DNA from 3 places in the Pseudophaeobacter sp. 1A09344 genome. Region 1 is predicted to be linked to each of the others. Evidence: riboswitches for the same ligand, from Rfam matches in the RefSeq annotation. Region 1 holds a riboswitch; each other region holds the start of a gene.

Region 1 (3,692 bases):
TATGAAGAAGATTTCACTCTGATCGGCACCACCGACGCCGACCATCCCGACCCGGAGACGGCCCCCAGCTGCACCCCCGAGGAACAGGACTACCTGATCGATTTTGCCTCGCAGTATTTCAAAAAACCGCTGCACCGCGGCGACATTCTGTGGACCTACTCCGGTGTGCGCCCGCTGTATGACGATGGCGCCAGCTCGGCGACGGCGGCGACGCGGGAATATGTGCTGTCACTGGACACGGGCAATGCACCGCTGCTGAACATCTTTGGCGGCAAGATCACCACCTACCGCAAACTGGCCGAGGCCGCGCTTGCCAAGATCTCCGAGGCTCTGCCCGGCGTCGGCGGCAACTGGACAGCAGGTGTGCCCCTGCCCGGCGGCAATTTCGCGGTCAAAGATGTGACCAAGCTGCAGGCGGATCTTGCAGCGGATTATTCCTTCCTGACGCCTTATTGGGCCCGGCGTCTGATCCGCGCTTATGGCACCGAAGCGCGGCTGATCCTGGGTGATGCAAAATCCGCCCAGGCGCTGGGGCACGATTTCGGCGCCACCATCACCGAGCGGGAGTTGGACTGGGCGATTGCCAACGAATGGGTGCGCAGCGGCGAGGATTTCCTGTGGCGCCGCACCAAGCTGGGCCTGCGCCTGACCGAGGAAGAACGCGCCGCGGTCGATACCTATATCAAGGACAAGATTGCCGCGTAACGGCGGGGCAATCCAAACGCACCGGGCACGGTATTCCCTGCCCGGTGACACCTCTGCAGATGGTCTGGCCGTCTTAGAACTCCACCCCTTTCTGCGCCTTGATCCCGGCGCGGAAAGGATGTTTGATCTGGCCCATCTCGGTCACCAGATCCGCGATCTCGATCAGCTCTTCCTTAGCGTTCCGTCCGGTCAGAACCACATGAGTCATCGGTGGTTTCTGCTCAACCAGGAACTCCAGAACCTCATCCAGATCCAGATATTCATAGCGCAGAGCAATGTTAATTTCATCGAGCAAAACCATGGTGTTGCGCTCATCCAGGATCATTTCCTTGGCCTTTTCCCAGCCTGCGCGGGCCGCCGCGATATCGCGGGCCTTGTCCTGAGTCTCCCAGGTGAAGCCTTCACCCATCGCGTAGAACTGGCACAGATCGCCGAAATGCTCCTCGATCAGGGTGCGTTCGCCGGTCTGCCAGGCGCCCTTGATGAACTGCACCACGGCGGATGGCATGCCGTGGGCGATGCAGCGCATGATCATGCCGAATCCCGAGCTGGACTTGCCCTTGCCGGGGCCGGTGTGGACGATGATCAGCCCCTTTTCACCGTCCTTGTTGGCCATCATGCGGTCACGCGCCGCTTTCTTTTTCGCCATCTTGGACGCGTGCCGTGCCGCTTCTTCCTCGGAAATGCCGTTATCAGACTTTTCGGTCACCAAGTGCCCTCCTGCAGTTTGGCACCATGTCTTGACAAGGAAGCCCGCAATAGCGCAAGGGGATTTTGTTGGTTCCTGCGAAAGCAGGCGAAGAGGGAATGTGACACGGCCATCTGGCCCAAGCACAGCCGCCCCCGCGACCGTGACCGGAGAGGTCTCCACGCCACTGGGTAACACCGGGAAGGCCGGAGAACCGCAAAGACCCCGCAGCACTGCGACGGTCTTGAGATCCGCAAGCCGGGAGACCTGCCAACAGACTTAATCTACGGGCGGACGGGGTGTTCCGCGACCGGATGTGTGAGTCGTTTCAGCACTGCGGCTCCCCTCTGGCCCCTCCCCGTCTGTCTGACAGGACGCAAGGAGAGGCGCGCCAATGGCGAAGGATACGGCTGATCAGCCCGGAAATGGCAGGCCAGAGGTCACACTGACCATCTGCACCACCTGCAAACGCGAAGGCGTTGATCCCGAAGCCACCCGGCCCGGCACCCTGTTGCTGCGGGCGCTGCGCGCCGCCGACCTGCCCGACGGGGTTTCGGTGCGCGGCGTCGAATGCCTGTCCGCCTGCAAGCGCGGCTGCTCCATGGTGCTGAGCGGCGGAACGGAGCGCTGGAGCTACATCTACGGCGATCTGGATCCCAATCAACACGTCGATGACATCCTGCAAGGCGCAGCCGCCTATGCCGCGACCGCCGATGGTCTGGTGCCCTGGCGTGCGCGCCCGCAGGTCTTTCGCAAGCAATCCATCGCCCGCATTCCCCCGGCGCCCCAGCCGGGTGACATCCCATCCGAGGAGTAACCGATGAGCGATCTCAACAAAATTCCCGTCACCGTGGTGACCGGCTTTCTCGGCGCGGGCAAGACCACGCTGATCCGCCACCTGATGCAGAACCCACAGGGCAAACGTCTGGCCGTGCTGGTCAATGAATTCGGCACTGCGGGCGTGGACGGCGACATCCTGAAATCCTGCGCCGATGAAAACTGCCCAGAAAACAATATCGTGGAGCTGGCGAACGGCTGCATCTGCTGCACCGTGGCGGACGATTTCATCCCCACGATCGAGGCCCTAATGGCCCTGCCGGAAACGCCCGAACATATCCTGATTGAAACCTCCGGGCTGGCGCTGCCGAAACCGCTGCTCAAAGCCTTTGACTGGCCCGCGATCCGCTCGCGCATCACCGTAGACGGGGTCATTGCCCTTGCCGATGCCGAGGCCGTCGCCGCAGGGCAATTCGCCCCGGATCTTGACGCCGTGCAGGCCCAGCGCGAGGCGGACGACAGTCTGGATCATGAAACCCCGCTGTCCGAAGTCTTCGAGGACCAAGTCTCGTGTGCAGATATCGTGCTTCTGTCCAAGGCAGACCTTGCCGGGGAGGAAGGCCTTGCCAAGGCCCGTGCCGTGATCGAAGCCGAAGCCCCGCGCCAACTGCCGATCCTGCCGATGAGCGAAGGCGTGATCGATCCGCGTGTGGTGCTGGGGATCGGCGCGGCGGCCGAAAACGATCTGGAGGCCCGCCCCAGCCATCACGATGGCCACCACGATCACGAGCATGATGATTTTGAAAGCATCGTCGTTGAAATGGGCGAAGTCTCCGACCCGCAGGACCTGCAGGACCGCATCGTCAACATGGCCCGCAACCGCAAAATTCTGCGCGTCAAAGGCTATGTCGCGGTGGAAGGGAAACCGATGCGCATGCTGGTTCAGGCGGTGGGCGAACGGCTGCGCGCCCAATACGACCAACCCTGGGGCGCCCAGCCGCGCAAGACCCAGCTGGTGGTGATTGCCGAACACGACGATATCGACGTCGCGGGCATCCACGCGGATCTGGGAGCCTGAGTTTGGTGCAAGACCGGGGCAAAAACAGCTGTCTCGTCCGGTCGAAAGACCGGACAGCCCCCGACCGCCCCCATGGGCGGGGGCTTTGCCCCCACCCGCGGCAGTGGGCCGTCCTCCGCGTATCCGATCAGATCGGGTGGAGCTGACCCATGCATGTCGTCTTCCGCGAAAGCCACGGCCTTGAAGAAATCGCTACGCCCTTTGACGTCGGGCAGGATCCAGCTGACCTGATCGTTCTGTCCTTTTCCGACAGCGATCTAGGCGCCTTTGCCGCGGGCTGGCACCGGGCGGGCGGTAAGCTGCCCTCCTGCCGCCTCGCCAATCTGGTGGCGCTGAAACACCCGCTGTCGGTGGACACCTATGCAGAACAGACGCTGGAAGGCGCCAAGGGTGTTCTGGTGCGCCTCATTGGCGGCGAAAGCTACTGGTCCTATGGGCTTGCCA
Region 2 (3,692 bases), 220 kb from region 1:
TGCACATTTTCTGTTGCAGAACTGGCTTGCGGATACGCTGGATTAAAGGGAATATCGCGGCCACGCTGAGAATTGATCAATCAAAACAGGCAAGCAGGCGTCAGAGTCATGGATTTCACGAGTAAAGAAGATATCGATTCACCGATCGCCGACGTGTTTGAAGCCCTGTCGGACTTTGAAAGCTTTGAACGCTCGGCCATCCGGCGCGGCATCGACGTGCAACGGATCGGCGATATCAGCACGCCTGAAAACGGCCTCGCCTGGGATGCCAAATTCAGCTTTCGCGGCAAGGCGCGCGAGCTGCGCATTGCTCTCAAATCCTATGATCCCGTCACCCGCATTCTGCTGTCCGGCGACAGCAGCGGGCTGAACGGCGAAACCGAGATCGAACTGATGGCGCTGTCGCCGCGGCGCACCCGTGTAACAATTTCGCTCAACCTGACGGCCAAGACCCTGTCGGGGCGGTTGCTGCTGCAATCCTTCAAACTGGCGCGCGGCTCGCTCAATAAGAAATTCAAAGCGCGCGCGGCAGATTTCGCACGGCTGACCGAAGAACGATTGAACCGCACGGCCTGAGGGCACCGCATCCGCCTGCACAATTCAGCAAGCTTACCTGGCTTGCTGGTGTTGGCGCGGATTTCTCCGACTTTCACACAAGCGAATTGACGACTCGCCCTTCGACCCGCTACCCATTTCACAGATGGTTTCCGCGATCCGCCTTTGGCGGGTCCGGGATGAAAAGGGAACGTGGTGCGATCCGGCCTCTCTCGGCCAGAACAATTCCACGACTGCCCCCGCAACTGTAGGCGGAGAGCGACCCCGGAAGATCCACTGGACGCAAGGTACAGACCTGCGGCCGGGAAGGACCGGAGAAGCTATGACCCGCAAGTCAGGAGACCTGCCATCGCACAACTCGAAACCGGGCGGGGTGTCCGGAGCGGGTGAGATGGCTCCTGTTGCGCGGCCCGTTCTGGCCGACAAGCATCCGGCCACATGTCTCTCCCCCTCATTATGCCCCTGCCCCAGCGCGGAGGGCGCGATGATCTGGACGACAAAAACGCATGAACTTGCGGCAACGACCTGTCAACACACCGGGGCAAGCTGCCCGGCACTGGAACGGATGCTGGTGGCCCTGTGCGGGGCGCTCGATACCGCGCGGGATATGACCGAAGAGGATTTTGAAATCACCGGCGACAGCCTGCTCGATGGCTGCACCCGCCATTGCCCGGCGCGCTTTTTTGCCTCGCACGACAGGATCCGGGTGTTCTGCGAAGTGGACACCGCAGCAGAGCGCAGCGGTCTGGACCGTTTTGCCGACGCGCTGCTGTCCAGCGATGCACAAGCGCAGCCCGCAGATCACCTGCCACATCGCCCCTGCTCCTTCGGAGAAGCCATCCCGCTCAGCGCGGCGTAGCGGCAGACCCTGAGAACCCACAGGAGGGGCGTCGGTTTTATTCGGTGAATGCCGCGCCCTGTGAAGAAGAAAGCGGGATGACAGTCGGGCCCGCTCCGGCGGGCTGCCTCTGGCTCAGCGGCTGCGGGCCCAGGCCATCTGTGCCTCGGTCTCGACCGCGCAGGGGCGAGACATGCGCAACCTGTTTAGCGCCGCCTCTGGCGCAACGCCGCATTCGATCAACAGGCGCAGCACCACCATGCCGGAGCGCCCGCAGCCGCCCCGGCAATGCACTAGAACGCGGCCGCCACCGGTCAGCGCCTGACGTGCCGAGGCGCTGACCCCGGGCCAGGCCTCGTTCACCTCCGGGCCGGGCACACCGAAATCCGCCACCGGCAGATGCACCCAGCGGCTTCCCATGCTCTGCAGATCAACCCCCAGCGTCGCGGCCCCGACGGAGACATGCTCGGCTTCGGTGGTCATGGAAATGACCAGACCGGGCTGCCAGTCGTGGATCAGCTCAAGATCCCCCTTGTAGTCGCCCCCGGCACCGGGCAGCGGGCAGATCGCAAGAATGCCATTGGCGGCGGACACCGCGTAGATCGTAAAGGGCTGCCCGGCCTGCAGGCCTGCCCCATCTGAACTCATCCCAGTCATCACACACTCTCCACCACATACAGGGAAAAACTCTGCCACCTGCCCTGCCGGACGGTCAACAGCGGTGGACGAAGCCCGCGGGCTTCCCTACCCTATGAGGCGGTCCCAATCCCATTCCGAATCCGGCACGAGACAGCATGAGCGACACCCCAACATCCGATCCTGAAACCCAAACCGCTGAGGTTCAGCACGCGGAGCAGCCGTCTGGCCAGTATCAGGTCCTCGCCCGCAAGTACCGGCCCGAAACCTTTGCGGATCTGGTTGGCCAGGACGCCATGGTGCGTACGCTGAAAAACGCCTTTGCCGCGAACCGGATCGCTCAGGCTTTCATCATGACCGGTATTCGCGGCACGGGTAAGACCACCACCGCCCGGATCATTGCCAAGGGGATGAACTGTATCGGCACCGATGGCAACGGCGGCCCCACCACCGAACCCTGCGGTCAGTGCGAGCATTGCCTCGCGATCATGGAAGGCCGCCACGTGGACGTGATGGAGATGGACGCCGCCAGCCGCACCGGCGTCGGCGACATCCGCGAAATCATCGATTCGGTCCAGTACCGCGCAGCCTCGGCCCGCTATAAGATTTACATCATCGACGAGGTTCACATGCTCTCTACCAGCGCGTTCAACGCGCTGCTGAAAACGCTGGAGGAACCCCCCGCCCATGTGAAGTTCATCTTCGCCACCACCGAGATCCGCAAGGTTCCGGTGACGGTCCTGTCGCGCTGCCAGCGGTTCGATCTGCGCCGGATTGAGCCCGAGGTGATGATCGCCCTCCTGCGCAAGATCGCCACCGCCGAAAACGCCCAGATCGCCGAGGATGCGCTCGCCCTCATCACCCGCGCTGCCGAAGGTTCGGCCCGCGATGCAACCTCGCTGCTGGATCAGGCGATTTCCCACGGCGCGGGCGAGACCACCGCCGATCAAGTGCGCGCCATGCTGGGCCTTGCCGACCGGGGCCGGGTGCTGGATCTGATGGATATGATCCTGCGCGGCGATGCGGCTGCGGCGCTCAGCGAGCTCTCCTCGCAATATGCCGAAGGCGCCGATCCGCTGGCTGTTCTGCGCGATCTGGCCGAAATCACCCATTGGGTGTCGGTGGTAAAGATTACGCCAGACGCGGCAGAGGATCCGACCATCAGCCCGGATGAGCGCGCCCGCGGTCAACAGATGGCCGAAGCGCTGCCGATGCGGGTGTTGACCCGCATGTGGCAGATGCTGCTCAAGGCGCTGGAAGAGGTCGCCGCCGCCCCCAACGCCATGATGGCTGCCGAGATGGCGGTGATCCGCCTGACGCACGTGGCCGATCTGCCCAGTCCCGAGGAGTTGATCCGCAAGCTGCAGGATATGCCGCCCCCGCCGCCCGGCGGTGGTGGCGGAATGCCCATGCAAAGCATGGGCGCGCCTGCCGCAGGCGGGGCATCGGCTGTCACCACGGCCCCGCCGCAAGGCGCACCGGGCGGTGGACCGTCCGGCGGCATGACCATGTCGCACGGCCAAGGACAGGGGCAGGCCACCGCGCTTGCCCCGGCTGCAGAAAAGGCCCTCGCCCGCTACCCGAGTTTCGAACATGTGGTGGAACTGATCCGCACCAACCGTGATGTGAAACTGCTGGTCGAGGTGGAAACCGGTGTGCGCCT
Region 3 (3,692 bases), on a different contig from region 1:
ACAGCCACCCATTGTCCTGCGCTGACCTTCCCTTGATCTACCACCGCCCGAAATGAGGTTGCAAAGCGGCAACCAAGGCTCGCGGCAGTGGCAAAATTCATGGTCTCGGGCAGGGCGACAAGGTTCAGATCGGCCTGATGAATGCCTACGTATTCCGCAAAGGATCCCCAGTGGGTAAAACCCGGCTGTTCCTGCTGCAGGCAGACCTGCTGGTTGCCGGAATGGCATTCGGAACAGCTGCCGCACCCGCAGATGAATGGCACGGTGACCTTGTCGCCGACCTTCCATTTTGTGACGTCATTCCCAACGGCTTCGACGACGCCAGCTAACTCGTGGCCAGGCACATGCGGCAAGTCGATGTCGCTGTCGTGTCCCATCCAGCCATGCCAGTCGCTGCGGCAGACGCCGGTGGCCGCAACCCTGAGGACAACGCCATGCGGCTCTGGCGTCGGGTCGTCCACGGTAACCAGCTTTGGCGCTCTTTGGAATTTTTCGAAAAGGACGGCTTTCATGGCAGGATCTTTCGCTGAAGAGTATTTTGGACGAGATCATAGTCTGGATGAGGGAAATACCTTTGCCAATCCTCCCCATATTGCGCAAATCTGGAGTGGAATTCCCTATGGAATCGTCATTATTGAAAGATATCTACCCATGCCTGACATCGACGCCGTCAATGCCGAGATCTTGACCCTGTTGCAGGAGGATGGCCGCATGACCAATGCCAAGTTGTCCGAGCATCTGGGGATGAGCGAGACCCCCTGTTGGAGGCGGCTCAAACGTCTTGAAGAAAGCGGCATCATCGAAGGTTATCAAGCCAATCTGAGCCGTCGAAAGCTCGGCCTCGGCGTTATGGCCTTCGTCCAGCTGCGCTGTTCCGAGCATGATCAAGCCGCGACGGCAGAATTTCAGCGCATCGTTGAGACGACACCGAACATCCTGGCTTGCCACAACACGACCGGCGCGGATGATTTCCTGCTGATCGTGGTTGCCCGTGATCTCGATGATTACAGTGGTTTCGTCGACAGCACTCTGAGGCGGCTACCCGGTGTCACTAGCATTCGGTCCAACCTCTCATTGAAAGAAATGAAGGCGTCGAGCAAGCTGCCGGTCAGTGCAGCATCAATGAAATAGACTGCCGCGCAAGCTGGTTTTCCGTCGTGTTTGAACCGGAGCCTGTAACCGGCCACCGGACTGAACCTGTGCCCGCGACAGACCTTTGCGAAGATCTGGGCGTTCATGCGCGGTCTCGTACTGGAACGCTTGGGCGAAGATGGAAACGCCATAGCTCCGCCGGGATGCGGAAGAGGCGCGTTGCCACCGCAGGGGCATTGCCAGGGGAAATCTGTCCGTGATGCGGGGCAGGGGGGACAGCCACGACCCCAGCCATTGGATTCGGTGGAGATCGGAACGGGGAACCATGCCGTAGCGTGGAATATCGCCTGCGCAAAGGTTGCGGTCGATGCGGCACAGCATTGCGTTTGCAGCATTGAAACCATCACTTAGCAGTTGATTTCAGGCGATTGTTGCTGGTGTGCGCGGTGCATTGTTTGAAAACTCCATCCTTGGCGGCGTCTACTCCTTCTTGACAGAGCAAATCGAGTTTGCCTAAGTCCGGCCATTCTGGTCCGGCTGGGAATACCATCCGGGTAAAAGGGAACATGGTAAGGCGTCGGTACAAGACGTCAAAACCATGACTGCCCCCGCAACTGTGAGCGGAGAGCAATGCTGCGATATGCCACTGCCTCAAGAGGAGGTGGGAAGGCGCGGCAAAGCTGCGACCCGCGAGTCAGGAGACCTGCCAGAAGGATCACCCAGTCCGGGTGCGGGGCGCGCCGGGGACAACGGACTTCCGTAGTGGTGGCAATTGAACTGTCTGTGGAAGCACTGCCTTCCAAGGACCGATGATTTGTACATGTTGCCCGCTTATGGGCAGCCACTTTTCCTGCACCGAATGTGCAGGCTGGGAGAACTGAAACGATGCACAAGGTAAGCTTGTCCCTGGCCGCCACCCTGATGGCCATCCCCCCGGCACTGGCAACCGCCCAGGAGGCGGAGATCATCGATCTGGGCGAACTCATCGTCTCCGGTGGTTTTACCCCTGTCGAGGCTCAGAAATACGGTCGCTCGGTTTCGGTCGTGACCAGCGAAGAGATCGAACAGCGCGGCATCACCACGGTTCAGGATGCGCTGCGCTCGGTTCCTGGTCTGATGGTCACCGGTGCAGGTGACAGCTTTACACAGGTCCGCATTCGTGGCGCCGAAGCCAACCACACGCTGATCCTGATCGACGGCATCGAGGCCTCGGGCGGCGACAGCGACTATATCCTGTCTGGCCTTGATACCGCCAATATCGAGCGGATCGAGGTGCTGCGCGGTCCGCAATCGGTGTTCTACGGCTCCAACGCCTCGGCGGGTGTGATCAACATCATCACCAAGAGTGGCGGCATCGGCACCGAATACGGTGGCAGCCTCGAAGTTGGCTCGGACGGCTACCGGGCCTCGGCGCGGGTCTCCTCCCGCACCGAGCGCGGCGGCATCTCGCTCAACCTCGCCCACGATAATGACGATGGCTACGACTTCTCCGGCAGCGGCGGCGAAGAGGATGGCATCCGCCGCAATACCGCGCAGGTGAAAGGCGACTACCTTGTCACCGAGCGGCTGAAGCTGGGTTTCAACCTGCGTGCCTCGGAAGAGCGTTTCGACAGCGACAGCACGTCTTTTACCGCGACCGATGCGGCCAGCTATGTGGTGGATGATCCCACGCAGTTCAGCGACCGCGATGAACAGCTGGCGCAGATCTTTGCGGAGCTCGACACGCTGGGCGGACGCCTGAAACATCGTCTGTCTTACGAGCGTACGGATTTTGACCAATCCTACAACGGCGGCGCCCTGACCGAGACAAAGACGGAAGCGGCGAAATACCTGCTGAGCTTTGGCCTTGATGGCCAGTCGGTAGAGCTGACAGATCACCTGCTGAACGCCATTCTGGAATGGGAAGAGGATTCCAGCCGTTCCAATCCGGCCTTTGCGCGCAAGACCAATTCGATCGCGCTGGAATACCGTGGCAGCTTTGCCAATGGTCTGGATCTGCAGCTGGGCGTGCGCCGCGACAACAACAATGCCTTCGAAGATGCCACCAGCTGGAACGCCAGTGCGTCCTATACCTTTGCGGGCAGCGGTGTACGGCTGCATGGCTCGGCCGGCACCGGTATCGTGAACCCGACCTATTTTGAGCTCTTTGCCAACAGCACCTTTGGTGCCACCACCTATCTGGGTAATCAGAACCTGCAGCCCGAAGAAAACCGCAGCTTTGATCTGGGCGTCGAGGTGCCGTTCCTGCAGGGGCGCGGGCTGGTTGATGTAACCTATTTCGACGAGACGCTGACGGGTGAGATCGAAGCCTATATGGTAAATGCGACCACCTTCTCCTTCCGCAATCAGGCCGGAGACAGCGAGCGCAAAGGTGTCGAACTGGCGGCCAGCCTTGAGGCCACGGAAAACCTCGATCTCCGTCTGTCCTACACCTATCTGGATGCCACCAACCCCAATGGTACGGTCGAGGTGCGCCGCCCCGAACACGAACTGCTGCTGAGCGCCACGCTCGACACTTTCAATGGTCGCGGCTCCATCACTGCGGATGTCCGCCATGTGGCAGGCAACTGGGACAGCCAGTTCTTTGGCACCTATGCCAC

Evidence for each region. A riboswitch is a leader RNA that binds a small molecule or an ion and turns the genes downstream of it on or off. The one in region 1 is predicted to bind cobalamin.
Region 2: linked by a shared signal. The riboswitch ahead of SM765_RS05065 (hypothetical protein) and the one ahead of SM765_RS03950 (DUF1636 domain-containing protein) in region 1 are both predicted to bind cobalamin.
Region 3: linked by a shared signal. The riboswitch ahead of SM765_RS18580 (TonB-dependent receptor plug domain-containing protein) and the one ahead of SM765_RS03950 (DUF1636 domain-containing protein) in region 1 are both predicted to bind cobalamin.

The regions. Positions count from the first base shown of each region.
Region 1 is NZ_JAXGFS010000002.1:164,507-168,198, forward strand. Features, by position in the region: gene glpD (glycerol-3-phosphate dehydrogenase) at 1-705, shown strand, start outside; gene cobO (cob(I)yrinic acid a,c-diamide adenosyltransferase) at 779-1,414, opposite strand; cobalamin riboswitch at 1,467-1,682, shown strand; gene SM765_RS03950 (DUF1636 domain-containing protein) at 1,788-2,210, shown strand; gene cobW (cobalamin biosynthesis protein CobW) at 2,214-3,248, shown strand; gene cobN (cobaltochelatase subunit CobN) at 3,398-3,692, shown strand, end outside.
Region 2 is NZ_JAXGFS010000002.1:383,566-387,257, forward strand. Features, by position in the region: gene nudC (NAD(+) diphosphatase) at 1-46, shown strand, start outside; gene SM765_RS05060 (SRPBCC family protein) at 109-576, shown strand; cobalamin riboswitch at 685-920, shown strand; gene SM765_RS05065 (hypothetical protein) at 1,040-1,414, shown strand; gene SM765_RS05070 (protein-tyrosine phosphatase family protein) at 1,529-2,050, opposite strand; gene SM765_RS05075 (DNA polymerase III subunit gamma/tau) at 2,188-3,692, shown strand, end outside.
Region 3 is NZ_JAXGFS010000012.1:60,745-64,436, reverse strand. Features, by position in the region: gene SM765_RS18590 (zinc-dependent alcohol dehydrogenase family protein) at 1-512, opposite strand, end outside; gene SM765_RS18585 (Lrp/AsnC family transcriptional regulator) at 511-1,131, shown strand; cobalamin riboswitch at 1,605-1,817, shown strand; gene SM765_RS18580 (TonB-dependent receptor plug domain-containing protein) at 1,978-3,692, shown strand, end outside.